2 regions of the Sinomonas sp. genome follow, and region 1 is predicted to be linked to the other one. Evidence: predicted binding sites of a transcription regulator. Region 1 holds the regulator's gene; the other holds the start of a gene.
What was found. Region 1 encodes Rex, which represses fermentation and respiration genes when NADH is low (regulators of the CRP and FNR family bind a similar motif). Its sites were predicted from a motif close to CTTGTGAANNNNTTCACAAG; they were not measured.

Region 1 (14,976 bases):
TTCCAGTGGGCGATAGCCCGCGGGATGACGCAGCCGATGAGCGAGATGAACAGCAGCAGGTAGATCGCGGAGAACCAGACGGACGAATAGACGTCGAACATCTGGAGCTTGTCCAGGATCGGCCCGTAGTCCGCATGGTCCTTGAGGTACTGCGTCACGACCGACGGGTTGACGGGACGCTGGGGGAACAGCGACCCGGGCACCGCGGCCACCGCGAGGAGCAGCAGCAGGAAGAGGGCGGTCTTCATGCTCGTCAGCTGGGTCCAGGCCCACCGCAGCATCCCGAGGACGCCGAGCGCCGGCACCGCGACGTCGTCCCGTTTCCTCTGCCGCGCCTTGCGCGGCTCCTTGGGGGTCTTCTCGTTCTCAGTCTTGAGGGTCATCAGATGGGCAGCCTCACGGTTCCGATCCAGATCTGCAGCTGGGAGATCCACTGGCTCCACACTCCGGAGACCATCAGCACGCCGATCAGGATCAGCATGCCGCCGCCGAAGGCCTGCAGTGCCCGGCGGTGGCGTTTGAAGAACTTGAGCGCGCCCATTCCCCGGCGGAATGCGAGCGCGATGAGCAGGAACGGGATGCCGAGCCCGAGGCAGTACACGAAGGTGAGGAGCGCACCCTTGTAGGCGGTCGCCCCATTGGTGAAGGCGAGAAGCTGCACCGCGGCAAGCGTCGGGCCGATGCAGGGCACCCAGCCGAGGCCGAACGTCACCCCGAGGAGCGGCGCCCCCCAGAGGCCCGCGGGCGCCTTGACGTGCACGCGCGCCTCGCGCTGGAAGATCCCGAGTCCTCCCATGAACACGATGCCCATGAGGACGACGACGATCCCCAGCACGCGCGTGAGCCACGACGAGGAGATGGCGAGCCACGCCCCGAGCTGGCCGAACACCGCACCCGTCGCAACGAACACCGCCGTGAATCCGAGGACGAACAGCCCGATCCCGGACACCATGCGCCCGCGCTTCTGCTTCTCGAGGTCCACGCCGGTCAAACCCGTGACGTATCCCAGGTAGCCGGGGACGAGCGGGAGCACGCAGGGCGAGACGAACGAGACGAAGCCGGCCAGGAGCGCCACGGGCACGGCGAGCAGCAGGGAGCCGTTGAGGACGGCATCGCTGAAACTGTTCCCGCCCACGCTACTCGGCCGCCGCCGTCTGGATGAGCGCCTTGAGGGTGCCCTTGTCGAGCTCCCCGAGGATGCGCGCGGAGACCCGGCTCTGCTTGTCGAGGACGAGCGTCGTGGGAACCGCACCCGGCGGCACGACGCCGGAGACCGCGAGGAGCACGCGCCCGTCCTGGTCGTTGAAGCTCGGGTACGGCATGGCGAACGTCTGCTCGAACGCTTCGGCGGTGCCCTTCTCGTCTCGCAGGTTCACGCCATAGAAGATCACGCCTTGGGAGGCGAACTCGTCGTGGAGCTGCTTGAGCGAGGGAGCCTCGACGCGGCAGGGGGCGCAGGCCGCAAACCAGAAGTTGAGCACGGTCACGTGGCCCGCGAAGGTCTTCGAGTCCACGGTCGTGCCGTCGTAGAGGGTGCCCGTGAAGGCGATGGGAGGCTTGCGCTGGCCCTTCGCGTACTCCGTCACCGAGCCGTCGCCGGCCACGTAATTCTTGTTGTCGCCGGCCCGTGCCTGCGCGGCCAGCGGATCGTTCGCCGCGCAGGCCGAGAGCGCGGCCACGGACAGGGCGGCGGCCGGGACGGCGGCGGCGAGCCGGAGGAAGCGGCGACGGGTGGGATCTGGTGCGGTCATCGCCGTCACGCCCCCGGAGTCGTCGCGGCACCCGGGAGGAGGGCGGCGGCGGGTTCGGCGTAGCGGAGCGAGACGACGGCGCCGCTCGAGGCGTCCACCGTCAGGCTCGTGAGGGAGGCCAGCGTGCATTCGCGCATCCGCGGGTCGTGCCAGAGGGGGCGACCTTGGACCTTGAGCCGCGTCACCCAGATGGGGAGCTGGTGGGCAACGAGGATCGCTTCGGCGCCGTCTCCCCCGCGGTCGACGGCGATGCGCGCCGCGTCAGCGACGGCGGCGAGGACGCGGGCGGCCTGCTGCTCGTACGGCTCCCCCCAGGACGGGCGGAACGGGTTGACGAGATAGCGCCAGTGCCGCGGCTTGGCCAGCTCATTGCGCGTCACGCGCAAGCCCTCGAACCGGTTCTCGGCCTCGATGATGCGCGGCTCCGGGGCTATCTCGAGGCCGAGGATGGCTGCGGTGGGAGCCGCCGTCTCCTGTGCACGCGTGAGAGGCGACGCCGCGAGATAGACGAAGCGCGCGCCGTCGTGCGCTCGCTCTGCAAAGTGTTCGGCGACGCACTCCGCCATCTTCCTGCCGCGCTCCGAGAGGTGAAACTCCGGGAGCCGGCCGTACAGCACGCCGGCGGGGTTGTAGACCTCGCCGTGGCGCAACAGATGGACGGTGGAAGAAGGCATGGCATCCAGTTTCTCAAATGGTTGAGGCTGCGGGAAATCGACCGACACTCCGGGCTGCGGACAGCGAAGCGCCCCCGCTCGATCTCATTCTACGAGCAGTAGAACTACTCCCCGTAACCGTGAGTTCCCTGTGAGATCACGCACAGGGGGTAGCAGAAGATGCATTTGCATGTATAGGATGAGTGCATTGGTTGACACTTCAACCACCACGAACGATCACTTCGACTTCCAGGAGACCCCCATGACTGTTCCCTCCGGCATCACCCCCGGCATCTGGACCCTCGACGTCGCCCACAGCGACATCGCCTTCACCGTCCGCCACGCGGGCATCAGCAAGGTCCGCGGCAAGTTCACCGACGCCGCCGCCACCGTGAACGTCGGCCACAGCCTCGCCGAGACGAAGGTCGAGGCCACCGTCAAGACGGCCTCCTTCGATTCCGCGGACGCCAACCGCGACGGGCACGTCAAGGGCCCCGACTTCTTCGACGTCGAGCAGTTCCCCGAAATGACCTTCGTCTCGACCGCCATCGAGCACAACGGGGAGTCGTACGACGTCACCGGCGTCCTCACCATCAAGGGAGTGAGCCAGGAGGTCACGATCGAGACCGAGTTCAACGGCGTTGCCGTCGATCCGTTCGGCGTCACCCGCGCCGGCATCTCCGGCGAGACCACGATCTCGCGCAAGGAGTTCGGCCTCACCTGGAACGCGGTCCTCGAGGCCGGTGGCGTGCTCGTGAGCGACAAGGTCGTGATCTCCCTCGACCTCGCCTTCACCGCCCCCCAGGCGTAACCCCTGACGCCCTAGCGGAGCCCCGCCCGAGCAGCCGCTCAGAGGGCGGGGCTTCGTCGCGTCAGAGCGCGGACGGCGCCGAGAATCCGCGGAGATATCGACCCCGATTATCCGAGCTTTTGCGGGGTGCGTGCCGGTATGGTGGGCATTGCGGGGACGGAACAGCGGCCGCTCCGTATTCGCCGAGCGGAGGACGAGCCATGAGCAACCCCCAGCAGCCCGAGGGCCCGCGGGACGAAGACGCGGGACGCGAGAGCGCGGGACCTGAGGGAACCGGATCCGAAAGCACAGGATCCGGGGTCGCCGGATCCGGTGCTGAGGAGCCCAGGCCGGCGCCTCGCTTCGGGCAGTACGCCCCGGGAGCCCAGACGCCGGAGCCCGGGCACCACGCGCAGCAGCCGCCGCAGTACGGGCAGCCCCAGTATGGCCAACCGCAGTACGGGCAACCCCAGTACGGGCAACCCCAGTACGGCCAACCGCAGTACGGGCAGCCCCAGTACGGCCAACCGCAGTACGGCCAACCCCAGTACGGCCAGAACCCTCAATACAGCCAGAACCCTCAATACAGCCAGGCTCCATACGGCTCCCCCGGGTCGGGCTCGTTCGGCTACGGGACCCCTCCGCCGAGTGCCCAGCAGTCGGGCGTCACCATTGTCTTCTGGCTCATCATCGCAACTGCCATCGTTGAGGTGCTCGTGGGCATACTGGGCCTCGCGGTCACCTCGAGCCAGATCGGCACGCTCCAGAACATGTACTCGCAGGAGGCGACAAGGCCGGCCCTCGCCCCCGATCGGGTCCGTAGCCTCATCCTGACCTTCCTGTGGGTTCTCTTCGCAGGAGCGGTGATCAACGCCGTCGTGCTCGCGGTATCCGCCGTCTTCCTCCGGAGGGGGCGCCGCTGGGCCCGCGTTCTCGCCACCGTGTTCCTCGCGCTCGCGATCCTGAGCTTCTTCGGCGCAGGCCTGTTCTCGCTCATCACCATTGCGCTCGCGATCGCGTCGATCATCCTCCTGTTCCGCCGGCCGGTCTCAGCGTTCCTGGACAATCAGAACCAGTTCAACAACCCGTACTCGGGTCCCCCGCGGTCCTTCGGCAACCCCTACGGGAAGTGAGGCGATCGACATGACCCAGAGTCCCCACACCGGCCCATGGCCCAGCCAGCTCCCGACGGGTTCGTTCCCCGGGATGCCAGCCCCCCGTCGCCTCGATCGTCCCGCGACCGTCAACACCGCATTCTGGTGCCTTGTGGCATCGGCTGTGCTGCCGCTTCTTGCGGTGCCGGTCCAGGCGCAGATCGCCCAGAAGAGCGTGAACATCGCTCTCGCCGAGATGACCATTCGATCGCGCCAGCCGCTGCCGCCGGGCTTGGCCGAGCAGATGCAGGGCTTCATCGAGCCGACTCTGTGGGTGAGCGCCCTCATCGGCGCCGCGATCGGGGTGCTCATCGCCTTGGGGATCCGGTCGGGTCGCAACTGGGTCAGGATCCTGCAGACGGTCTTTGCGTCTCTGAGCGTGCTCGGTGCGCTTCTGGGCATCGTCTACGTGTTCGCCCTCGGACCAGTCATAGTGAACCAGTTCTTCTCGGCGGCGCCGCTCTACCTCCTCAGCGCCACGACCACCACTGCCTACGTGGTGGCCACCGTGCTCGAGTGGCTCCCGGCGTCGAACTTCTACTTCGCCACCGCGGCCGCAGCGCGCCGGGGCTACATCCGCTAGCCGCGCAGCGGGCGCCCTAGGGCGCCCTAGGGCGCCGTGCCTTCGGCGGGCTCGCCGTGCTCGTTCTCGCCCGTCTGGCCGCCTGCCTCACCGCGCTGCGCGTGGTATGCGAGGATCTGCAGCTCAGTCGCCATGTCCACCTTGCGCAGAGTGACGCCGCGCGGCACCTGGAGGATGGTGGGTGCGAAGCTGAGAATGCTTCGGACACCCGCAGAGACCACTCGGTCGCAGGCGGCCTGGGCGGCAGACCCGGGGAGCGCCAGCACGGCCATGTTCGCCCGTGTGCGGCGGAAGATGGCCTCGAGGTTCGCAGCGTCCGTCACCCGGAGCCAACCGACCTCGTTGCCGATCAGTTCGGGGTCGCTGTCGAGCAGGGCGACGACCTCGAAGCCGCGCGTCTCGAAGCCTCCGTAACGGGCGAGAGCGCGGCCGAGGTTGCCGGCCCCGACAATGGCTACGCGCCAGTCCCGGGTCAGGCCGAGCGCGGCCGAGAGATGCTGCAAGAGGTTCTCCACCTCGTAGCCCACTCCCCGCGTGCCATAGGACCCGAGCTGGGAGAGGTCCTTGCGCAGCGTCGCCGAACTCACTCCCGAGGCCTCGGCCAAGGCGTCGGAGGAGACCCGTTCGATCCCCTCGGCGACGAAGCCGTTGAGTGCGCGGACGTAGACGGTCAGACGCGAGACGACGGCGCTCGGCAGGCGCTTGGCGGGCGGCTCACCGGAGACGCCCTCAGGCGACTGCGCGTGAGACGTCACTGCACCCATTCCTTCCATGACCGTTCGTAGGCCCGATTCACTCTAGGACTGCGCTCGGCGGCAGCCAAACCCGCCCCACCCAAAGCCTTAGCGCTCGAACGCGCGCGAAGCGGCGGCCAAGGTACGGCGGAGCCTTGCCTCGTCGATCTTCCAGAAGTCCCGCTGCACCCCGTCCACGAGCACCACCGGGACCTCCTCAGCGAAGCGCGCGGCGAGCTCGGCGTCGTCGTCAATGAGCCGCTCGCTCCACGGGGCGCCGACGTCCGCGGCGACCCTGCCCACGACCTCGCGCGCTGCCTCGCACAGGTGGCATTCGCGACGGGTGACGAGAACGATCTCGGGGATGTGCATTCCTCCACCGTAGCGCGGCAGCCCTCAGGACTTGACTACACTCGGACCATGCCCGCCCAGAAGTTCGCGTATGCCTCGGCGCGCCCGGCCCCGCAGGCCCGGCCCACGGAGGCGGCGTTCTTCGACGTCGACAACACCCTCATGCGCGGCGCGAGCCTCTTCCACGTGGGCCGCAAGATGTACGAGCGCAAGGTGTTCACGCTTCGCGATGCGGCCGGATTCGCTTGGAAGCAGTTCGCATTCCTCCTGCGCGGCGAGACCCTCGAAGACGTCCACTCGATCCAGAGCTCCGCCCTCGCGCTGGCTGCAGGGATCCGGTCCGAGGACGTCGCAACGGTCGGGTACGAGGTCTACGACGAGATGATCGAATCCCGCATCTGGCCGGGCACGAAGGCGTTGGCGGAACAGCACCTGCGTGTCGGACGGCGGGTATGGCTTGTGACGGCGACGCCGATCGAGATCGCGTCGGTCATCTCCGAACGGCTCGAGCTCACCGGCGCGCTCGGTACGGTCGCGGAGATCGAGAACGGCGCATACACGGGCCGGATCGTGGGCCACATCCTTCACGGCAAAGCCAAAGCCGAGGCCGTGGCCGAACTCGCGGAGCAGGAGAGCCTGGACCTCAAGCGCTGCTGGGCCTACTCGGACTCGCACAACGACATTCCGCTGCTCAGCCTCGTGGGGCACCCGGTCGCGATCAATCCCGACGCGCGCCTGCGGCACCATGCGAACGCCCACAACTGGCCGATCTATGACTTCCGATCGGGCCGGCGGGCCGCGACCCTCGGCCTCAAGCTCGCCACCGTGGGCGGCGCCGTGTACGGACTCTGGCGCAGCTACACCCGCTTCCGCCGCTGACGCCCGCTGACGCCCCGTTTCGGGAGCGGATGTTCCGCCCAGCACCCGTCTCGGGTACAGATATCCCCCAGCCTTGCCGTTTCGGGAGCGGATGTTCCGCCCAGCACCCGTCTCGGGTACGAGGAAGGGAGAGTTGGCGTACCCGAAACGAAGGAGGCGACCGAGGTTGTCTCTAACCCCCGCTGAACTGTGCCCAGATGGCGACGACGCCAGCGGCCGCCATGATGGCGGCCGTCGTCCAGCCGGCCGCAGTGGACAGGAGCCCGTTGGCGCGCTTGCCCATGATCTCGCGGTCCCCCGCGATGAGGAGGACGACGACGAGGAACGGCGCCGCCGCGATGGCGTTCAGCATGGCCGAGAGGACCAGCAGGGCGATCGCGTCGGTGAACATCGCCGATAGCGCCGTGCCGACGATGAGCCCGACGATCAGCAGCCCATAGAACAGGGGCGCCTTGCGCGGGCTCCGGTCGAAACCCCAGGCCTTGCCGGTGAGGCCGCTGATGCCGATGCAGGCTGCCGACGCGAGGACCGGGACGCCGAGCAGTCCCGTGCCGATGAACCCGAGCGCGAACACGGCCCCGGCCAACGGTCCGGCGAGCGGCTTGAGCGCCTTCGCCGCGTCTGCGGCGGAGCTGATGTCGGTCGGGTGGCGGCCGATGGTCGCCCCCGTGGCGACGATGATGGCGAACATCACCAGAGTGGAGACCGCCATGCCGGTCACGACGTCGATGCGCTGCTGGCGCCGGCGGCGGATCGCCTTGTAGTCCGGGATCTGGGTGTCGGCTGCCGGCTCGTCCCCGTTCTCGGGGCGTGCCCGCATCTCCTCGATGCGCTGCCCGCTCTCCCAGAAGAACAGGTACGGGGAGATCGAGGTGCCGAACACGGCAGCGACCAGCCCCCAGAACTGCACCCCGGGCTGCAGCCGCTGGAGCGTGAGGCCGGCGAGGACCTCTCCCCACTGGACGCCCGCGAGGAACATCACGAGGACATACGCGAACAGGGCCAGGCAGAGCCAGACGAAGACCTTGGAGACGAGCCTGTAGGACCCGGTCATCAGCAGCACCGCCAGTGCCAGCCCTGCGATCGGGGCCCAGACCCGCGAGGGCCCGGCACCGAGGAGCTCCATGCCCTTCCCGATGGCCATGAGATCCGCGCCGACGTTGACGATGTTGGCGACCAGCAGGCACAGCAGCAGCAGCCCCACCACGAGGGTCCCGGCCCGGCGGAAGCGGCGTCGGGCGAGCCGTCCCAGGGTCTGACCTGTCGTGGTGGCCGTCCGATCGCACATTTCCTGTACGGCGATCATCATCGGCAGCGCCAAGGGTGCCGTCCACGCCATCGCAAACCCATACTGGGCGCCAGCCTGCGCGTAGGTCGCGACGCCCGAGGGATCGTCGTCGGCCGAGCCGGTCACAAGGCCGGGGCCGAGGGCTTTGAGCCAGCCGCGCCATCCGAGGCGCGCCGGAATCCTCCTGGCCCGCTCGCGCGTGGTTGCCATGACTGCCTCCCTCCCGACCCCTATTCAGGGCCCCATCCGAACAGTTGCGGAAGCGCAACAGCCGTACGGTGGGTGGCTACCCGCGATCCCCGGCCCGGAAACCGCAGCGCCCAAGGCCGTCCCGCCCCCGCGACCGGGAGGGCGTTGGCGTACCCGAGACAAAGAAAAACCCGCCCCCAGAGGGGACGGGTCTCATTCCGCCGCCCTCAGCAGGAGCGGCCGGTTACTTGGGGCGCCTTACTTCTTGTTGCGGCGCTGGTGACGGGTCTTGCGAAGCAGCTTGCGGTGCTTCTTCTTGGCCATGCGCTTGCGGCGCTTCTTGATAACTGAGCCCACAGAAGTTCCTTACAGTAACTTGGTGCACCGGGCCGCTGGCCGGGCGCCGTGGGGGCCGCTTGCAACCAACTGCTGGTGACGTGACGTCAAACGTTCCTGAACAGAATACAGCACCGAATCGGCGCCCTTGACAGACGGCACCTCGTCAGCCCGCGTCAAGCGGTCTCGGTGCTCCCCTCGACCGTGGACCTCCGGACGAACTCCTCGACCGCAGCCTCCGGCACCCTGTAGGAGCGCCCGAATCGCACGGCGGGCATCTCCCCGGAGTGGACGAGGCGGTAGACGGTCATCTTGGAGACGCGCATGACCGCTGCGACCTCCGCGACCGTGAGGAAGCGGGTGTTCGCGAACTCCCCCGAACCAGCCATCTTCAGTTCCTTGCTCGCCGTCGACGCAATCCCCATGAGGCCCGCTCGACGGCGTGACTGTCGGTGCCCTCACTGTGCTCTGCTAGCTACTCTAGATGCTGGAGGGACTCTTGTGAAAGTAGATATTTTGCGAGGTCAGACGCCGGTCCTTCGCGAACGCGCGGCTCCTGCGAGCGCGGCGAGCACCTGCTCGGTCACCTCCCAGTCCATGCAGGCGTCCGTGACGGACTGCCCGTAGACCAACCGGTCGAGCGCCCGGGGATCCGAAGACTGCGCCCCGCCCACGAGGAAGCTCTCCAGCATGACCCCGGCAATGGCCTCCGAGGAAGGTCCGGCCGCGGAGAGCTGGGCGCCGATCTCGAGTGCGACCTCGGCCTGACGATGATGGTTCTTCCCGCTGTTCGCGTGGCTCGCGTCGACGATGAGGCGGGGATTCAGGCCCTTCGCGGCCATAGTCGCGGAGGCCGCGGTAACGGACTCGGCGTCGTAGTTCGGGCCGCTCGCTCCGCCCCGCAGCACGAGGTGGGTGTCCGAGTTCCCGGACGCCGAGACGAGCGCGGCCCGACCGTCGTCGTCGATCCCCAGGAAAGTCTGGGCTGCCGCGGCCGCCCCGCAGGCATCAATCGCGACTTGGAGGCCCCCGTCTGTGCCGTTCTTGAAGCCGACAGGCATCGAGAGACCCGAGACGAGTTGGCGGTGGATCTGGCTCTCGGCGGTACGTGCCCCGACAGCTCCCCAGGCGATGGCATCGGCCGTGTACTGGGGCGAGATCGGTTCGAGGAACTCGGTCGCTGTCGGAAGGCCGAGGCCCAAGACGCCGAGCAAGACCTGCCTGGCCGCCCGGAGGCCGGCCGCGATGTCGTGCGTGCCGTCGAGGTGCGGGTCGTTGATGAGCCCCTTCCAGCCGACCGTGGTCCGCGGCTTCTCGAAGTACGTGCGCATGACGACGAGCAGGTCCTCCCGGTGCCCATGGGCGACGGCGGCGAGGCGGCGCGCGTAGTCGAGGCCGGCCTCCGGGTCGTGGATCGAGCAGGGCCCGACGATGACGAGCAGTCGGTCGTCGACGCCGTCGAGCACCGCCCGGACCTCGTCGCGCCCGCGGGCCACGGTCGCCGCGGCCTCGGCTGGGAGCGGCAGTTCGGCAAGGAGATCGCGGGGGGTGGGAAGCGCGGTGAACTCCGCAACGCGGGTGTTGCGCAGCGAAGAGTCGAGCGGGGTTTGCGGGGCCAGCGGATTCATGGGGTTCCTGTCTCTCTCCGACAGACCCCGAGCGTTCAGAGCCTGCCTGGAACGGCGAAGGGCAGGGACCGGAGTCCCTGCCCTGTCGGCTCTGAAGGTTGGTATGCGTGGATCTACGCTTGGCCCTCCAGAGCCAACGCAAAATACGCATACCAACGCTTGATCATGCGGTCACCTTACGAGGCCACCCGGTGGTCGCGCAATTATGACGCGTCACCCGAAGAGCTTCCGCAGCCACGCGAGCTGCCGGACCACGTGGTGCTCACCCCCTCCCTCGTGGTTGTTGAAGGCGTACTCCTCGATCGACTTCTCGACCGGACCGCCGTCCGCAGCCTCGCCGTATCGGTTGTGCGTCGCGTAGACGGTCGACGGCGGGCAGGTGGTGTCGCGGAGGGCCACCGAGAAGTACGCCGGGACCCGGGCGAAGCGTCCCAGGTTCACCACGTCGAAGTACGGCAGGGTCGCGAATGCCGCGTCGACGTGGTCCCGGTGCCGCTTGAGGTAGTTCTCGAGCTCGGGATAGGGGCCGGTCGTCGCAATATCGAGCGCACGCGGATAGTCGGCCAGGAAGTTGACATCCGGCAGGCAGGCGACGACTCCGTCGATCCTTCCCGCCGCGAGCCCTGCAGCCGCGACCGCGAGGCCGCCGCCCTGCGAGACGCCCTGGACGGCGACGCGGGACGGGTCGACGTCGGGGTGCGCCTGAACCGCCTCGATGGCCCGGATGGCATCGGTGAAGAGCCGGCGGAAGTAGTACGTGTGCGGATCGAGGATGCCGCGCGTCATGAGGCCCGGATAGGTGGTTTCGCCCGCGCTCGGATGGGGGTCGGGCGTCTCGCCGACCAGGCCGCCGTATCCCTGCCCGCGCGAGTCCATGATCAGCATGGCGTATCCAGCTTGGGCCCACAGGGTGTTCTGGTGCGCGAGGCCGCGCCCGCCGGAGTAGCCAAGGTAGTGGACGACGGCGGGAAGCGGCTCCCGCTGCTGACCGGGCTGCAGCGCGGGGAGGTGGAGCCACGCCTTGATCGGGTCGCCGCCGTAGCCTGCAAACGTCACGTCGAACGTCTCGACGAGCGGGAGGTAGGTCTCGACCCGCTCGAAGCGAACGGCCAAGGGATGTTCGCGCGCTTGGGCGATGGTCGCGTCCCAGAAGGCGTCGAGGTCATCCGGGAGTGGGCTGCTCCCCCGGTAGGAACGGAGCTCCGTGAGCGGCAGGTCGATAGCAGGCATGATACGGATTCTAGGCCGAGAAATCGGTTTCTTCTAGGCCTGACTCCGTGGGCAACCGGTTGCTACACTCGTCCCACCGGGCGCTGTGGCCGCCCTCGAGGAGGACTCCATGGCACGGATGAGCACCCGCCCACCCCAGCGGGTGACGATCGCCCACGTCGCGCAGGAGGCCGGCGTCTCCCGCGCGACCGTCTCACGCGTGATGAACGGCCTCGCGACGGTCGACCCTGAGATCGGCCAGCGCGTCCGCGAGGCCGCCGCGAAGCTCAACTACTCGCCGAGCACCGTGGCCCGCAGTCTCGCCATCGGGCGCACGCAGACCGTTGCCATCGTGGTTCCGGACCTCGCCAACCCGATGTTCCAGGAGACGCTCCGCGGCCTGAGCCGGGCTGCGGCTCGCGAAGGATACCGCGTGCTCGTCGCCGATTCGATCGAGAACCCGGACGAGGAGGTGATCCTGGCGAGGGAGGCCCGGAGGCGCTGCGACGCCCTCGTCCTCGTCTCCCCGCGCATGGATCCCGGCGTGCTCGGCGAGCTCCTGCCCGAGCTTTCGCCGGTGGTGCTCGTGAACCGCGAGAGCCCGGTTCCCGGGGTGCCGAGTCTCGCCGTCGACTATGGCGCGGGCATCCGCAGCATCCTCGGCGAGCTCGTGCGGCTCGGCCACCACCGGATCGCCTATCTCGCGGGACCGGACGGATCGTACGGAAACCGCGCCCGGATGGCGGCGCTCCAGCCCCCGTTCCCGTGGAATGAGCAGCCCGAGATCCTCTACATTCCGTGCGGCGCCATGTTCGAGGACGGCTACCAGGCGCGCGAAACCGTTCTCCGCTCGGGCGCTACCGCCGCAGTGTGCTTCAACGACCTGGTCGCGCTCGGCTTGCTCGGCGCCCTCCACGAGGCTGGAGTGTCCGTGCCGGAGCGCCTCTCCGTCACGGGCTTCGACGACATCCCCTTCGCTCGCTTCGCCTCCCCGGCCCTCACCACGGCATCGGTGCCCCAGACGCAGCTGGGCGAACAGGCATGGACGCGGCTCTGGGATCTCCTCAACGGTCGCGATCCCGAGCACGACCTCACCGTCACACCCCGTCTCGAGATCCGAGCGAGTTCCGGGCCTGCGCCGGGCGGCACGCCCGCCGTCCCATGACAGCACCCTCGGCGGCAGACGAAACCGCGCCCTGGGCGGGCTGGGCCACGGACCTCGCGACCGCCGTCGTTCGCCGTGCCCCCGTCTTCGAAGAGCGGCTCGACACGCCTGCCGCGGTGATCCGTGACGAGCTCGCTGCCGCCCTGGGCACCATGCCAGCCCGCGCCTCGGCCGAGGTGACCGTCGACGGATCCTGGACGCGCGACGGGCTGGCCGGCATGGAGCTCAGCTGGGACTGCGGGTATGGCCCACGGACGCGGGCGTGGCTCCTGCGGCCCGCTGGCGAGGACGGAACCCTCCCTGGCGTGCTCGCCCTGTTCGAGCACGGAGGGGTCAAACTCGCTGGGCGGGAGAAGCTCGCGGACGGACCGCGGGCCCCCGAAGGCGAGCTCGGAGCGGTGGTGCGGGCCTCGCGTCGGGCCTCTTATGGTGGCCGGGCCTGGGCCGAGGACCTCGCTCGTCGCGGGGCGGCCGTACTCGTCCATGATGCCTTCGGCTTCGGGTCGCGCCGGATCCCCGAGGATGGGGGGCCTGGCCGCCTCGCCGAGTCGGAGGTCGCCAAAGCGGCCGGGCTGCTGGGCGCCTCGTGGGCAGGACTGCTCGCCGGCGAGGATCGCCTGGCGCTCTCGGTGCTCCGCTCGCTTCCCGCGGTCGACGGCGCGCGCCTCGCCGCCGTGGGCATGTCCGGCGGTGGAGCTCGGGCAGGGGTACTGCGCGCGCTTGAGCCTCATCTGGCAGCAACCGTCGTCGTGACCATGATGAGCACGCTCGGCGCGATGTTCCCTGCCCACCTCGCGCGCCACGCGTGGACGTGGCTGAGCCCTGGACTCGGAGCCGCGGGAGACTGGCCGTCGGTGGTCGGCTCGTGGACCGAGCGCCCGCTCCTCGTCCAGTACGGGTTGGGCGATCCGCTGTTCCCCCGTTCAGGCATGGAGGCCGCCGACGCTCAGCTCCGGCGGCGGTTTGCCGCCCATGGCCACGAGGGGAACTACGCCGCCATGCTGCTTCCCTCGGGGCACGTCTTTACTCGTCAGATGCAGACTGCGGCCTGGGACTGGCTCGGAGAGATCTTGGGATTCGGGCCCCGTTGACCGGGAAAGCGCATACCAATAGAGTAGTGAGAAATCGGTTTCTCACTCTGGGAGCAGCGCGTGACCTCCGAGCTCGAGTTCTCCACCATCCCCACCCAGACGGGTCCGTGTGACGGCTCCGCCGAGCACCGGGCCAAGCGCCGCCGCATTCTGACGCTTCTGGACGAGGCCGGCCTCGACAGCGTCGCTCTGACTTCCCAGGCCGCCCTCGCGTGGTACCTCGAGGGAGCCCGCACGCACGTGAGCCTCGCCGCGCCACCGATCGTCGCCGTCGTCGTCTCCCGCGACAGGGATCGGGTGCATGTGACGTCCAACGAGTCCCACCGGCTCGCGGGTGAGGAACTCCCGGGTTGGGCCGAGGTTGTCGAGCATCCATGGCACGGGAATGTGGGGGCCGCAGCGGAGGCCGAGGCCCTGTCGTCGGGCGGCGCGCGCGAAGCCGACCTGGAAGCCGGGCTGAGAAGCGTCCGCCAGGAGCTGCTTCCCGCCGAGGTCGCACGCTTTCGGGAACTCGGTTCCGACGTGGCAGCCCTGCTGACGCGGACGCTCGAAACCGCTTCCCCGCACCAGTCCGAGCGCTCGCTCGCCGCACGGCTGTCGGGAGGGATCGTCGAGCTGGGCGCCGAACCCGTCGTCGTCCTGGTGGGAGGCGAGTCCCGCCGCCTCGAGCGGCACCCTCTGCCGACGGGAGCTCGGCTCGGCCGTCGGGCCATGGTCGTCGTGTGCGCCCGGCGCCGCGGCCTCATCCTCAACGCGACAAGGTGGATCCGGTTCGGGCCCCGCTCCGAGGAGGAGCGAGACGCCGACCTTCGGATTCTCCGGGTCGAGGCGGCCTTCCTCGAGGCGTCGCGGCCGGGCGGATCGCTCGCGTCGGCGTTCGCGGCCGGCACGCGGGCCTACGCCTTCAACGGCTTCGCCGAGACCGAGTGGGAGCGGCATCATCAGGGCGGCATTGCGGGCTACGCAGGCCGGGATCCCCGCGCGGCGCCTGGGGTCGACGTAGCGCTCGGCAGCGATGTCGCCTTCGCGTGGAACCCCACCGCCATCGGGTGCAAGGTCGAGGACACCATCCTCCGAACGGCGACCGGCCTCGACGTGCTCTCCGCCGACCCCACGTGGCCGAGCGTCTCATCCGACATCGGCGGCATCCTGGTCCCGCGACCCGACGTGCTCGA
Region 2 (14,976 bases), on a different contig from region 1:
GGTGCGGAACCCGTCAGCAATTGACCCGCCGTCGAGCCCCACAATGGTCGTCAGCGTGTCGACGATACTGCTTGCGAAACCCGAGGGCGTGTACGAGATGAACCCGGGTGTGGGATCGACAATCGCGTTGACCCAACCGAATCCGAGACCGTAGACCGGCGCGCTCGCAGCGAAGATCGCGAGGCTGATGAGCCCCGTCCCGGCCCAGCAGGCCAGACGCCGGAGCCACGTCGCGCCAGGGCCGGCCCAGAGGAGCCCGATGAACGGAAGGACGACGGCGGTGATCGGCTTGATGCCGATCGAGACGGTCGTGAGCACGATCCCCGCGAGCCAATTTCCCCGGGCCGCGTAGTAGACGCCGGCGACCGCGAAGCCGATCATGAGCGCCTCGTTGTGCGCACTCGCGATGCAGCTGATGAGGAAGAGCGGGTTGGCGACCGTCAGCCAGACGGCACGGGCACCGTCCACGCCATGGAGCTCAGCCAGCCGATAGCCGTAGTAGGCGCACAGGGCCACGCCGCCGAGCGCGAGCACGCGGAAGAGCAGCACGGATGAGTCGGGCTGCCCTGCGGTCAGCTGGACTACCCAGCGCTCGAGCCAGAGGAAGTACGGCCCGTACGGAGTCCGCGTGGTGGCCCAGGAAGGGTCGGTGCCCAGCTCGAGCCAGTTGTTGAGTGACGAAATCCCGGTGCTGTAGGGGTTCATTCCCGCCGCCATGAGCCTGCCCTGCCCCACGTACGCGTAGACGTCACGGGAGTAGATCGGCACCGCGACGACAAGCGGGAGCCCCCACAGGGCGATCGCGAGCCCTACTGGTCGGATCGTGCCCGGACCCCAGTAGCGCAAGCGCTGGCCGAGCCGCAGCCACGAACGGGTGAGCAGCATCGCACCCAAGGCCAGGGCGAGGATGCAGCTCGTGACACCCCACGTTTCCGTCCGCAGGGGGATGAGCAGTGGATTTCGGGTGAGCGGGGACACGTCCGCGAAGCGGCCCACGCCGAACGATCCGTAGACCATGAGCAGCGATCCCGCGAAGCCCTGGCCGATGGCCCAATGGGGAGGCTGGTTCACTCCGACCGGGGGAAGGGCCGTCCAGAGCGACTTCAACCACTCGAGAATCCTCCCGAGAAAGCCAAAGCGCATCGTGGACATAGGTCACCCTTCGATCAGAGCCGGGAGAGAGCCCCAGTTTAGCATCGGGCTCTCCCTGAGCGCCGTCGATGAGGCGCTCGGGTACATTGGCAGGGTGTCAAATCATGCTGAACGCATCGTCTGGATCGACTGCGAGATGACCGGGCTCGACATCGCCCGCGACGCCCTCATTGAGGTGGCCGTGCTCGTGACCGACTCGGAGCTCAACGTCCTCGGTGACGGGGTCGACGTCGTCATCCGGCCTTCCGACGAAGCGCTCGCCGGCATGAACGACTTCGTCCGCCAGATGCACACGACGTCCAAGCTGCTTGAGGAGCTCCCGCACGGCCTCACGCTCGAGGCGGCCGAGGCCGAGGTCATGGCGTACATCCGCCAATGGGTCCCGGAGCCCAACAAAGCCCAGCTCGGCGGGAACTCCGTGGGCACCGACCGCATGTTCCTCGCACGGGACATGCCGCGCGTCGTCCAGCACCTCCACTACCGCATCATCGACGTCTCGACCATCAAGGAGCTCGCCCGGCGCTGGTACCCGCGCGCTTACTTCCAGGCCCCGGCGAAGACCGGCGGGCACCGCGCCCTCGGAGACATCCGCGATTCGATCGACGAGCTCCGCTATTACCGGGAGGCCGTGTTCGTGCCCCCACCCGGGCCCGACTCGGCGACTGCCCGAAGCATCGCCGAGCGCATCTCCGAAGGAGCATCGGAAGCGACGGGATCTGAGGACACCACCACTAGCGTGTGACCTGAACCTCACTTCGCGAAAAAGTCATGGGAAGCCCCTCGAAGTGGCGAAAGCATCGATGAACAGCAGGTAGACTAGTTGTCGTTGCCGGCGCGGCAGGCAAGGGACGTTGGTTCTTTTCCTATGCGCTGGTTACGCGTGGTGGGTATAGCTCAGTCGGCAGAGCGTCTGGTTGTGGTCCAGAAGGTCGCGGGTTCGACCCCCGTTACTCACCCTGACAGCGGGCACTGCCCGCGCAAGAGGCCGCACGGTTCACCGTGCGGCCTCTTGCATTGGCCCGCACCCGTCCGGCAGACCAGGAGCCACCTATGACTGTCCACCCCGTGACCATCTGGGGCGAGCCCGTCCTGCACCGGAGGGCGGCGGAAGTGACCGAGTTCGACGACGAACTGCGGGCCCTCATCGATGACATGCACGAGACGAACGACGCCGCAAACGGCGTGGGTCTCGCGGCCCCCCAGATCGGGGTGGGACTTCGGATCTTCGTCTACAAATACAAGAACGACGACGGCGCCCCGCCCCGCGGCGTCGTCGTCAACCCGCGCCTGACCCTCACCAAGGTTCCCGGGACGGCTCCCGACCCCGAGGAGGACGAGGAGGGCTGCCTCTCCTTCCCGGGCGAGTCCTACCCGCTCAAGCGCGCGGACTGGGCGCACGTCGAAGGCTTCGACGGCGACGGCAAGCCCGTGGACTTCATCGCCACGGGGTGGTTCGCGCGCGTCATGCAGCACGAGTACGACCACCTCGACGGCAAGCTCTACATCGACAAGCTCGTCGACAGGTACGCCCGCAAGGCGAAGAAGGCAGCCAAGAAGCATGGCTGGGGCGTCCCCGGCCTGACGTGGATGCCGGGAGTCGACCCCGACCCGTTCGGCCACTGACACCGTGGCCACGCCGGTTCGGAGCCCGAGAGACCGGAAGGCACCAGCACGGGGGTGCTGGTGCCTTCCGTTCGATGGGGTGACTACTGTTCCTTCGTCACCCTTGCCAGATCCTCCTCGGCGGTTCGCAACAGCTCTTCGAGCTGGGCCACCCGCTCGGGGCTCACATCGCCTGTCTCGAGCCTCGCCTTGGCGTGCTCCAGCAGGCGTCGTGCCTGCTTGGCGTTCTCCTTGGCCACGTCGAGTGCGTGTTCGAGGGTGCTCTCGTGCTCAGTCGCTTCCATAGGTGCATCTTGCCCCGGCTCACTGGGTGAATCCAGTGACGTCACCGAGTTGTTGCCAAGAGCTCTTGAGGTGCCCGGCTGGCTGCCTGCGCCGGGAACGACGGCGCGTGGACGCCTGCCATCTCCTCGAGCACCCGCACGACCTGGCAGCTGTAGCCGAACTCGTTGTCGTACCACACGTACAGCACGAGGTTCTTCCCGTTGCTGATGGTCGCGAGCCCGTCGACGATCCCGGCCCGACGCGAACCGACGAAGTCGGTCGAGACGACCTCCGGCGACGCGATGTAGTCGATCTGCTTGCGCAGATCCGAGTGCAGCGAGACGTCACGGAGGTAGGCGTTGACCTCGTCCTTCGTGGTCTCGTGCTCAAGGGTCAGGTTGAGGATCGCCATCGAGACGTCGGGCGTGGGAACGCGGATCGCATTCCCGGTGAGCTTGCCTGCGAGCTCGGGGAGGGCCTTTGCCACTGCCTTCGCCGCGCCGGTCTCCGTGAGCACCATGTTGAGCGCAGCGGAGCGTCCGCGGCGGTCGCCCTTGTGGAAGTTGTCGGTGAGATTCTGGTCGTTGGTGAACGAGTGCACCGTCTCGACGTGCCCATGGACCACGCCGTATCTGTCGTTGACGGCCTTGAGGACCGGCGTGATCGCGTTGGTCGTGCAGGATGCCGCGGTGACGATCCGATCCGTCTCGCTGATGTCCTCGTGGTTGATGCCGTGGACGATGTTGGGCAGACCGCCCTTGCCCGGTGCCGTCAGGAGCACGCGCGCGACGCCCTTGCTCTCGAGGTGCTGGGAGAGGCCGGCCTCGTCGCGCCACCTGCCGGTGTTGTCGACAACGATCGCGTTGTCGATCCCGTACGCGGTGTAGTCGACTGTTGCGGGGTTGTCCGAGTAGATGACCTGGATGAGAGTCCCGTTGGCGAGGATCGTGTTGTTCTCCTCGTCGACAGTGAGGGTGCCTTCAAAGGGTCCGTGGACGGAGTCGCGGCGGAGCAGGCTCGCGCGCTTGACCAGGTCCTTGTCGGAGCCCTTGCGGACGACGATCGCCCGCAGGCGCAGCCCGTGCCCTCCACCTGCGTGCTCGATGAGAATGCGCGCGACCAGGCGGCCGATCCGACCGAAGCCGTAGAGGACGACGTCGGTGCTCGGCCGGGGGTCGGCACCGCGCTGGCCCACGATGGGCGCCAGCTCCTCGCGGAGGAACACCTCTAGCGAGCGGCCCGCACCCTCCGAACGGAACTTCTCGTTGAGGCGCGCGAGGTCGACCGACGCAGCCCCCAGCTGGAGGGAATCGAGCACCCTCAGGATGGGAAGCGTCTCCTCGAGGTCGAGTTCCTCGCTGTCGATCTGCCGCGCCCAGCGGTGGAGCTTGAGCAGGCTGACAACGGACTGGTTGATAAGGCTCCGGCCGTGGACCGAGGTCACCACGTTGTTCTCGCGGTACAGGCGCCCGATCAGGGGGATCATCTCTTCTGCCGCGGCCTCTCGGCCGATCCACGTGTTGAGGTCGGCGTCCATCTTCCGGGCGGTCTCCGTCATGCTCACACAGGTGCCTTTCTCTGCGGTCTTGCGCACTCCATCGTGCGCGGCCGGGGCCTGGTGCCGGCGCCCGACATGAAGAAAGCCGACTGACTGCGATCGCAGAGCCGGCTCCTGAACTTCTACGTTCACTCCAAATTCTACGGGCCGTACCACCGGGGAAGGCCCGGGAAGCCCTGTGAAGTCACTCACAGACTCTCATTTCGGCCCAATGCGAGGACAGGCCGGCCTGTGAGCCGGGTTCTGTCACCACGCCCGGTTGCCCAGGCATGGGAGGCGATCATCCATCTAGGACCGCCGTTGCCGGCGGCCTCGAGCGGCCTACCCGGACGCTCGGGCGGGCAGCCCTCGAACGCGCCCTGTCTGGCCTTGCTCCGGGTGGGGTTTACCGAGCCTCCCCGGTCACCCGAGGAGCTGGTGGTCTCTTACACCGCCGTTTCACCCTTACCGTCGCGGCCCGCGTCAGCGATGCGGACCGCGCCGGCGGTCTCTTCTCTGTGGCACTGGCCTGCGGGTTTCCCCGAGTGGGCGTTACCCACCACCCTGCCCTGTGGAGCCCGGACTTTCCTCGCGACGCTCTCCCCGGAGGAAGAAGCATCCCGCGATCGCCCGGCCGACCTGACCTCGCCCGAACATTGTACGGGCAATGTCTTCCAAGGGACCCCCGGTAGGATTCCGGGGTGCTCATCCTCCTGCCGCCCTCCGAGGGCAAGACCCCTGCGCCCGGCGGCGCCGCCGTCGACCTCTCCGCGCTGAGCTTCCCGTCCCTCGAGGTGCCCCGCAAGCAGGTCATGGCGAGCCTTGCGGAGGTGAGCGGGCGGGACGACGCGCTGGAAGCGCTCGGAGTAGGCGCGTCGCTTGCGGACGACGTCGAACGCAACCGGCGGCTCCATGCCGAACCGGCGGCTCCCGCGCACCAGGTGTATTCAGGGGTGCTCTACGAGGCGCTCGGCTACGCCTCCCTCTCGCCGGCCCAGCGCCGGAAGGCCGACGCCTCGATCGTCGTCGTCTCGGCGCTGTGGGGCGCCGTCGGCTTCGCGGACCTCGTCCCCGCCTACCGGCTCTCGATGTCGACGGCGCTCCCCGGCCTGGGGCGGCTCGCATCGTTCTGGAAGCCGCTCCTCGCCGGAGCCCTCGAAGAGCGCGCCTCGCACGGCCTCGTCATCGACTGCCGCTCGAGCACGTATGCAGCCGCCTACGCTCCCCCGGCTGCCCGCACGGTGACGGTTGACGTCTTCACGGAGCGGAACGGAAAGCGGACGGTCGTGAGCCACTTCGCCAAGCATCACCGGGGCGAGTTCGTGCGGCATCTGATCACCCGCAAGGGCCGTGCTCCCGGGACGCCCCAAGCGCTGCTGACGGCCGCGCGCGAACGCTGGACCGCAGAGCTCCGCGAAGGCGCAGGCAGGAAGCCGGCCTCGCTCGCCCTCATCCTCGAGGGGTAGTCAGCTCCACTCAGGCGAGCGGACGAGAATGCAGCCGGAGTCGGGGCAGAAGACGACATCGTCCTCGGCGGCCCCGCGAATCGCTGCGAGGTCGCCCGGGCTGAGTGACATGCCCGAGCCCTCCGACGTGCCATGGAACAGGCGCGCGGCCCCGACCCCGCGTTTCGCGAGGGTCTTCTCGTACACCTCCACGAGCGCGGGCTCGATGGCGCCCGCGACCTCGGACCGTTCGGCGGCGACGTGCGCCCGCTCCTGCGCCACGGCGGCGAGCTGGGCGTCGAGCTCGCTCCGGAGGGCGGCGCTTGCCGCCTGCGCCTGGGCCAGCTCAGCAGCCGCGGCAGCCTGCCGCTCCCGCAGCCCGTCGAGCCGCTCGAGGACCTCGAGCTCGGCGTCCTCGAGGTCCGAGCGCCGCGCGGAGAGCCCCTCGATGTCATGTTGGAGCGCCTGGAGATCCTTCGAAAGGCCCCCCGCATAGAGCCGTGCCTCATCCTTCTCGATCCGGGCGCTGACCTGCTCGACGTTCTGTTCGACCTTGACGAGCTCGGCCTGTGCTTCCTCGACGGCGAGGTCCGCCTCGCGCGCTGCCCGGGAGGCAGCGGCCAGTTGCTCCGCCGTCGGCGCAAGCCGCGGGTCGGCGTCGAGCGCCTGCCTGCGCAAGTCCAAGGAGTGGAGCTTCGCATCGAGCGCCTGGAGGTCGAGCAGCTTGAGCTGTTCTGCGGCGGGGGCCTTGGGCATAGTTCCTCCTAGCGGGTCCGAGCGTGACGCCCGTGGCTGCGACTCTATCCCTCGCCCGGCGTGAGGATGAAGTCCCACGGGTCGGTATTGACGGTGGACACCCGGATGTCGATCACGTGCCCCTGATCATGGAGCACGTTGTCGAGGGCCTGGGCTGCGGCGGGCAGCCACAGCCACTCACTCGCGAAATGGCTCACGTCGATGAGGTAGGGCCGGCCGTCCGGGCTCGACTCGCGTGCCTCCGAAGCTGGATGGTGCCGCAGGTCTGCCGTCACGTAGACGTCGGCGCCGGCGGCCCGGACGCTCTCGAAGAGGCTGTCCCCCGCGCCGCCGCACAGTGCGACACGGCGCACGAGCCCGTCGCGGTCCCCCGAGACGCGGACGCCGCCAGCAACCGTCGGGAGGATTCCGAAGAGGGTGCCGGCGAAGTCGGCGAGGCTCGTGAGTTCCGGAAGCTCACCCACTCGGCCGATGCCCTCCTCAGGGAGACCGTTCTCCGCCTTCGTGAGGGGCTCGACGTTCTCGAGCCCGAGGGCGTCGGCGAGCACGTCGGACACGCCGCCGACGGCGCTGTCCCCGTTCGTGTGGACCGTGAGAAGGGCTGTGCCGGACTCGATGAGTCGATGCACGGCGCGTCCCTTGGGCGTGTTCGCGGCGACGGAGTTGACGCCGCGCAGCAGCAGCGGATGGTGGGTGATCAGGAGGTCGGCCCCCCACGTCACGGCCTCTTCGATCACCTCGAGGACGGGGTCCACAGCGAACAGGACTTTCGTGACCTCCTGCGAGGGATGCCCCGTCACGAGGCCGACGGCGTCCCACCCCTCAGCGAGCGACTCGGGCCAGAGCTCCTCGACGGCGAGCAGCACCTGGGCGAGCGTTGCTGCGGAAGCCGGCGACTCGGCGTCGTCCGCGGCCTCCGCCGGTGCGGCCTCCGCAGCCGGGGCCTGGTCAGTCTGCGCCTGCTCGGCGGGCGCCTCCTCAGTCAGGGTCTCCTCGGCCCCCTCCTGTGGAGCCTTCCCGGGACGTCCGTCGTCCGTCACCGCGCCTTCCGCTGGCATCTCAGATCCAGTGCTCTGTCCCGTTCCGCTCTCCTCAGCCACTAGGCCCGGTCCTCTCTCGGGAATCTTCCGCTCGTCCCGGACATTGTAGGCAGCATGAAGACCTTCATTCTGGGCGGCGGATGCTTCTGGTGCCTCGACGCCGTCTACCAGAAGACGCGTGGCGTGACGTCGGTTGTCTCGGGCTACACGGGCGGCGCCCTGCCGAATCCCGACTACTACAGCGTGTGCAGCGGGATGACCGGGCATGCGGAGGTGGTGGCCGTGACGTTCGACGAAGCGGTCATTCCAGCCGAAACCCTCCTCGACATGTTCTTCGCGATGCACGACCCGACGACGCCCAACCGGCAGGGCTATGACGTAGGCACGCAGTACCGCTCCTCGATGTTCTATGTGGACGATGAGGAAAAGGTCCTCTTCGAGGAGGCGATCGAACGGAATCAGCCGCTGTGGGACCGTCCGATCGTCACAGAGGTCACGCGCGCGAGCACGTTCTACCCCGCCGAGGAATTCCATCAGGACTACTACGCCAAGAACCCGAACGCGGGCTACTGCCACGTGATCATCAATCCCAAACTCGCCAAGGCCCGGAAATATTACTCGGCGTGGCTTGACGCCTAGCTCTCATTTGAGGGCATGGCTAGGCTGAGCGCGGCCAGCCCCACGCGCTGCCGGGATTGAACGCGCCCCGAATCGACAAGAAGGAACCCATGCGCATCTACGATGACGTCACCCAGCTGGTCGGCAACACGCCCCTCGTCCGGCTCAACCGCCTCACGGAGGGCCTGGGCGCGGACGTCGCGGTCAAGCTCGAGTTCTACAACCCCGCCAACAGCGTCAAGGACCGCATCGGCGTCGCCATCGTCGATGCGGCCGAGAAGTCCGGTGCGCTCAAGCCCGGCGGCACGATCGTCGAAGGCACCTCGGGCAACACGGGCATCGCGCTCGCGCTCGTGGGCGCTGCGCGCGGCTACAAGGTCATCCTCACGATGCCCGAGACGATGTCGACCGAGCGTCGCGTCCTGCTCCGCGCCTACGGCGCCGAGATCATCTTGACCCCAGGCTCCGAGGGGATGCGGGGCGCGGTCGAGAAGGCCCAGGAGATCGTCGCGAACACCGAGAACTCGATCTGGGCTCAGCAGTTCGCGAACCCCGCCAACCCCGCGATCCACCGGGCGACCACGGGCGAGGAGGTCTGGAACGACACCGACGGCAAGGTGGACATCTTCGTCGGCGGAATCGGCACGGGCGGCACGATCACGGGCGCGGGCCAACTCCTCAAGGAGCGCAAGCCCGGTCTCCAAGTCGTGGCCGTCGAGCCGAAGGACTCGGCCATCCTCAACGGCGGCGCCCCTGGACCGCACAAGATCCAGGGCCTCGGCGCGAACTTCGTGCCCGAGGTGCTCGACACGAACGTCTACGACGAGGTCCTCGACGCGACGCTTGAGGACTCCGTGGCGACGGCCCGCGCCCTGGCTACCCAGGAAGGCATTCTGGGCGGCATCTCCTCCGGTGCCGCCGTGTGGGGCGCTCTCGAACTCGCTAAGCGCCCTGAGAACGCCGGCAAGCTCATCGTCGTCGTTGTCCCCGACTTCGGCGAGCGATACATCTCGACCGTCCTCTTCGACGACATCCGCGGCTGAAGTCGCCCCTTTCGGCGGGCTGCGGTAGAAAGAAGCCTGTGTCTCTGATCAAACGCACCTTCGCGCGGCTTCGGGAGGACCTCGAGTCTGCCCGCGCCCACGACCCCGCAGCCCGCGGAAACGTCGAGAACTTCCTCGCCTATTCGGGGCTTCACGCCATCTGGATCCATCGCCTCACACACCAGATGTGGCAGAAGCCCGAACTGCGCTTTCCTGCGCGCCTCATCTCCCAGGCCGGGAGGTTCCTGACCGGCATCGAGATCCACCCCGGCGCGACCATCGGCCGTCGATTCTTCATCGATCACGGCATGGGGGTCGTGATCGGAGAGACGTCAGAGATCGGCGACGACGTCATGATCTACCACGGGGTGACCCTTGGTGGCCGCTCGCTCGCCAAAGTCAAGCGGCATCCCACGATCGGCGACGGCGTCACGATCGGGGCGGGCGCCAAGGTGCTCGGGCCGATCACCATCGGCCGCGGCAGCGCCGTGGGGGCCAACGCGGTGGTGGTGAAGGACGCTCCCCCGAACTCGATCGTGACCGGTATCCCGGCGACGTGGCGCCACAGGGACGCAGTCAAGGAGACCAAGCCAGCGGTCGATCCGGCGGAGTACTACTACATCTGACGGGTCGGGTGTATCCGCCGGATCGGGTGAATTCGCCGGGTCGGGCGTACCCGCCGGGTCAGGTGTATCCGCCGGGTCGGGTGAATTCGACGGGTCAGGCTTCGCCGGGCATGCACGCCCCGTTTACCCGGGGTTCGCCAGCTCGCGGACTGGGGCAGAGATGCTCGCCCCATGACCACGACGCCTCCTGAAAACTCCGCTGTCTCCCGTCGTCGACTCCTCATCGGAGCAGGCCTGGCGGCGGCTGCCGGCTCGGCCGCGATCGCAGCCCCGGCGAACGCTGCCCCGGGTACGCCCCAAAGTTCGAGCAGGGACCTTCCCGGCTCCCTGTCAGCCTCCGACGCCGTCTCGGTTCCCACGGTCGATGGCCTCCACCTCCAGTTCGGCGCCGATGCGTCGAGCGTGATCGTGGTCTCCTGGCACACGCTGCAGCCGGTCACCGATGCTCGCGTGCTCCTCGGCGACGGGCACGGCAACTTCAACGCGGCCGTCCCCGCAGTCACCAAGAGCTACGTCGATGCCAAGTCGGGACGCACCGTCTACACGCACCACTCGACCCTCACAGGGCTCCAGCCCTCTACCGGCTACCTCTACGCCGCCGTGCACGCCGGCTCCACGCCGGAGTTCGGAACGTTCACCACGGGTCCGCGGGGCCGGTCACGCGTGACCTTCACGAGCTTCGGCGACCAGGGCACGCCGACCCTCGGCAAGCAGCAGTCTGGAAGCACCACGTGGGTCAACGACAATCTCGGCTCGCCCGCCGCGGGCGATACAACCGGTGGAGTCGAGCGGGTTCAGCCCATGTTCCACCTGTTCAACGGTGACCTGTGCTACGCGAACCTCGCCACGGACCGCATCCGCACGTGGTGGGACTTCTGGGCCAACAACTCCCGCAGCGCGCGCAACCGCCCGTGGATGCCGTCGGCCGGCAACCACGAGAACGAGCTCGGGAACGGGTCCATCGGCTACGCCGCCTATCAGACGTACTTCACGGTTCCCGAGGCCGGTGGCCAGACGGACGTGACGCGCGGGCTGTGGTACAGCTTCACGGTCGGCGCCGTCCGCGTCATCTCGCTCGCCAACGACGACATCTGCTATCAGGACGGCGGGAACTCCTACGTCCGCGGGTACTCCAAGGGTGCCCAGAAGGCATGGCTCGAGGGCGAGCTCAAGGCGGCCCGGGCGAGCCGGGACGTCGACTGGATCGTCGTGTGCATGCACCAGGTCGCGATCAGCACCGCGAACAACTTCAACGGCGCCGACCTCGGCGTCCGGCAGGAATGGGTTCCGCTGTTCGACCAGTACGGGGTAGACCTCGTGGTGTGCGGCCACGAGCACCACTACGAGCGTTCGCACCCGATCCGGGGCCAGCAGCCGAACCAGACCCTCACGCCCATCCCAGCCGCCACCGACACCCAGACCGTGGATACGACGCAGGGCACCGTCCACATGGTCCTCGGCGGGGGCGGGACCTCGGTGCCGTCGAACCAGCTCCTCTTCACGCCGCCCGAGTGCCGCGTGATCGTCTCCGTTTCGGCCCTGCCCGACCCGAACACCGGGCACCGGGCACCGGTCTACGTCCATGAGCAAGCGCCGTGGTCCGCGGTGCGGGACGCGGCCAAGGCCTACGGTTTCGGCGCCTTCGAGGTGGATCCGGGCCTGCCCGGCGGGGAGACCACCATGAAGGTCACGTATTACAACGTGACCGGCGTCGGCGGTGGCCTCGAGGCGTTCGAGACCTTCACGCTCCGTCGGCCGCGCTCGGACGCGCGCCCCTGACGAGTCGCCCCTGACGAGTCCGTCAGAGCCTCGAGCAACGGACGACGGCGCCGCCCACCTCTCGGTGAGCGGCGCCGTCGTCCGTGTGCTGGGGAAGCTCAGTGCGTGTCGACCGCCGAGACCTCCGAGCGGTCCTCGCCCCACAGGGTGTGGAAGGTGCCCTCGGTGTCCACCCGCTGGTAGGTGTGGGCTCCGAAGAGGTCGCGCTGGCCTTGGATGACGGCGGCCGGAAGGCGCTTGCGGCGCAGGCCATCGTAGTACGCGAGCGACGAGGAGAAGACGGGCACGGGAATGCCGAGCTGCACAGCGGTCGCGACCACGCGGCGCCACGCCGGAACGGCATCCCCGACAGACTTCACGAAGGCGGGCGCGAACAGCAGGTTCGCGGGCTTCTCGTCGCCCTTGTATGCCTCCATGATGTCCTTGAGAAGCTCGGCGCGGATGATGCAGCCTGCGCGCCAGAGCGACGCGATCTCGTCGAGCTTGAGATCCCAGCCGTACTCCTTGGCGGCGCTTGAGAGCATGTCGAGCCCCTGGGCGTAGCTCACGAGCTTCGAGGCGTAGAGCGCCTGGCGCACGTCCTCCACAAAGTTCTCGGGGAGGCTCACGTCGCCCTCGTGGCCCGCGAGCGTCTCCTGGGCGATCTCACGCTGCGTCCGCTGCGAGGAGATGCCGCGGGCGAACACGGACTCCGCGATCCCCGAGACCGGGGAGCCGAGGTCGAGGGCGGACTGGACCGTCCAACGGCCTGTGCCCTTCTGCCCCGCCGCGTCCACGACCACGTCGACGAACGGCTTGCCCGTCCTCGCGTCAACATGGCGGAGCACCTCGGCCGTGATCTCGATGAGGAACGAGGAGAGATCGCCCTTGTTCCACTCGTCGAAGATCGCGGCCTGATCTGCGGGCTCGATGCCCGCGCCAGCCCGGAGGAGGTCGTACGCCTCGCCGATCACCTGCATGTCGGCGTACTCGATGCCGTTGTGCACCATCTTGACGAAGTGACCCGCGCCGTCGGTGCCGATCCACGCGCAGCACGGGCTGCCGTCGTCGGCCTTCGCCGCAATCTTCTCGAGCAGCGGGCCGAGCGCCTCGTACGACTCCTTCGAGCCGCCCGGCATGATGGACGGGCCGTTGAGCGCGCCCTCCTCGCCGCCGGAGACGCCCACGCCCACGAAGTGGAGGCCCTTTTCCGCGAGCGCAGCCTCGCGGCGGCGCGTGTCCTCATAGTGGGAGTTTCCGGCGTCGATCACGATGTCGCCCTCCTCGAGGAGCGGCACGAGCTGGTCGATGACCGCGTCCACCGGCGCCCCGGCCTTGACCATGATGAGCACACGGCGAGGCTTCTCGAGCGAGTCGACGAGTTCCCGGAGGGACTCCGTCCGGACGAAGTCGCCCTCGTCGCCGTGCTTGGCGAGCAGGGCGTCGGTCTTCTCGACGGAGCGGTTGTGCAACGCGACGGTGTAACCGTTGCGTGCGAGGTTGCGGGCGAGGTTCGCGCCCATCACCGCGAGTCCGGTGACGCCGATCTGTGCAGACAATGTACTCTCCGTTTCTCGGGCCGAGCCCGCGTTGCTGCGCGGGGTGCGGCCGCAGCCAGTGCCGCAGCCTACGCTAGTAGACCGCGCGCCGCGGCGGGGTTTCTTAACAGCCTATTTCGGCAGACCTAACTTCTCGTCCCAGTTGCCACCATTGCCAGCGGACCCTTGCACACCGCGCGGCGGCGGCGGACGTCACACGACGACAGTCATCCCCCCGTCGACGAAGATCGTCTGGCCGTTGACGAAGTCCGACGCCGACGAGGCGAGCCACACGACGGGGCCTGCCACGTCGTCGACCGTTCCCCAGCGGCGGGCCGGTGTCCGCCCCAGGATCCAGCCGTTGAACTCGGGATCGTCGACGAGGTTCTGGGTCATCTCGGTATGGATGTAGCCGGGGGCGATGCCGTTGATCTGGAGTCCCGAGCCGGCCCATTCGGCCGTCATGGCGCGCGTGAGATTGCGGAGACCGCCCTTCGCCGCGGTGTACGCGCCGATCGATGGCCGGGCGAGATCGGTCTGCACCGAGCAGATGTTGATGATCTTCCCGGCACCCCGAGCGGCCATGCCCCGGGCGGCCTCGCGTCCGACCAGGAACGCGCTTGTGAGGTCGGTGCGGATCACGCGGTCCCAGTCGGCTGGGTCGAGGTCGAAGAGCGGGACGCGATGCTGGATGCCCGCGTTGTTGACGAGGATGGTGAGCGGCCCCGCCTTCTCCTCGGCTTCGTGGATGCCCGCTGCCGCTCCCGCTGGATCGGTCACGTCGAATGCGACCGCATGGACGCGGTCTGCCCCGTACACAGCGGCGAACTCCTGGCGCGCCTCCTCCGTCCGCTGGGGATCACGGCCATGGATGACGAGGGTTGCGCCGGCATCGGCGAGCCCTCTGGCGAGCGCCTTGCCGATGCCCCGGCTCGATCCGGTGACGAGGGCGGTCCGGCCGGAGAGGTCGAAAGGTGAGGTCATGGTCGCGTCTCCTGGGTGTGGCTGCCGCACTTCGTTCTGAGTCATGAAGAATCTCCTCATCGCGGTTGTTCAGCATACTAGTCGCTTTTCAGTAGACTGGACGCATGAGTTCTGAGTCACTTTCCGCCAGCCCCGCCTCTCCTGTTCAGGGAGCCGAACCACTCAAGGTGGCCATTGCTGTGCCCCTCGAGGCGGAGCTCGTCGAGGCAATCCGCGCCGTCGACCCGAGCGTCACGGTCCTCTTCGAACCCGACCTCCTCCCGCCCGAGCGCTTCCCCGCAGACCATTCCGGCGATCCGGCCTTCCGGCGCTCGCGGGACGCGGAGGAGCGCTATTGGAAGCTCATGAACTCGGCAGACGTGCTGTACGGGTTTCCGAACGAGTCCGCGGCTGGGTTCGCGCGGGTGGTCGCGGAGAACCCGCGCCTGCGGTGGGTCCACGCGATGGCCGCCGGGGCTGGCGGAGCCGTCAAGGCAAGTGGGGTCTCGACGGCGGATCTCGAGCGCGTCATGGTCACCACCTCTGCCGGTGTACATGCGCTCCCGCTCGCCGAATTTGCCCTTATGGGAATCCTCAACGGTCTCAAGAGGAC

Region 2: V7053_RS10665 (glyceraldehyde-3-phosphate dehydrogenase) is a predicted target of Rex. The motif match lies at 4,773-4,792, and genes of this name have one in related genera.

Annotation. Positions count from the first base shown of each region.
Region 1 covers NZ_DAIUJO010000026.1:25,304-40,279, forward strand. Annotated here, with positions in the region: gene resB (cytochrome c biogenesis protein ResB) at 1-383, opposite strand, end outside; gene V7053_RS06105 (cytochrome c biogenesis CcdA family protein) at 383-1,135, opposite strand; gene V7053_RS06110 (TlpA family protein disulfide reductase) at 1,137-1,751, opposite strand; gene V7053_RS06115 (histidine phosphatase family protein) at 1,757-2,425, opposite strand; gene V7053_RS06120 (YceI family protein) at 2,667-3,215, shown strand; gene V7053_RS06125 (DUF4064 domain-containing protein) at 3,416-4,327, shown strand; gene V7053_RS06130 (hypothetical protein) at 4,338-4,931, shown strand; gene V7053_RS06135 (redox-sensing transcriptional repressor Rex) at 4,958-5,686, opposite strand; gene V7053_RS06140 (glutaredoxin family protein) at 5,774-6,037, opposite strand; gene V7053_RS06145 (HAD family hydrolase) at 6,086-6,895, shown strand; gene V7053_RS06150 (Nramp family divalent metal transporter) at 7,068-8,393, opposite strand; gene V7053_RS06155 (30S ribosomal protein bS22) at 8,631-8,729, opposite strand; gene V7053_RS06160 (helix-turn-helix domain-containing protein) at 8,885-9,097, opposite strand; gene V7053_RS06165 (3-deoxy-7-phosphoheptulonate synthase) at 9,233-10,336, opposite strand; gene V7053_RS06170 (acetylxylan esterase) at 10,550-11,566, opposite strand; gene V7053_RS06175 (LacI family DNA-binding transcriptional regulator) at 11,676-12,710, shown strand; gene V7053_RS06180 (dienelactone hydrolase family protein) at 12,707-13,801, shown strand; gene V7053_RS06185 (M24 family metallopeptidase) at 13,862-14,976, shown strand, end outside.
Region 2 covers NZ_DAIUJO010000056.1:6,287-21,262, forward strand. Annotated here, with positions in the region: gene mptB (polyprenol phosphomannose-dependent alpha 1,6 mannosyltransferase MptB) at 1-1,152, opposite strand, end outside; gene orn (oligoribonuclease) at 1,247-1,894, shown strand; tRNA gene V7053_RS10650 (tRNA-His) at 2,036-2,108, shown strand; gene def (peptide deformylase) at 2,203-2,775, shown strand; gene V7053_RS10660 (hypothetical protein) at 2,859-3,059, opposite strand; gene V7053_RS10665 (glyceraldehyde-3-phosphate dehydrogenase) at 3,101-4,597, opposite strand; RNA gene rnpB (RNase P RNA component class A) at 4,814-5,218, opposite strand; gene V7053_RS10675 (YaaA family protein) at 5,278-6,042, shown strand; gene V7053_RS10680 (zinc ribbon domain-containing protein) at 6,043-6,777, opposite strand; gene V7053_RS10685 (Nif3-like dinuclear metal center hexameric protein) at 6,822-7,835, opposite strand; gene msrA (peptide-methionine (S)-S-oxide reductase MsrA) at 7,932-8,456, shown strand; gene cysK (cysteine synthase A) at 8,546-9,478, shown strand; gene epsC (serine O-acetyltransferase EpsC) at 9,526-10,104, shown strand; gene V7053_RS10705 (purple acid phosphatase family protein) at 10,276-11,883, shown strand; gene gndA (NADP-dependent phosphogluconate dehydrogenase) at 11,982-13,421, opposite strand; gene V7053_RS10715 (SDR family oxidoreductase) at 13,614-14,384, opposite strand; gene V7053_RS10720 (D-2-hydroxyacid dehydrogenase) at 14,489-14,976, shown strand, end outside.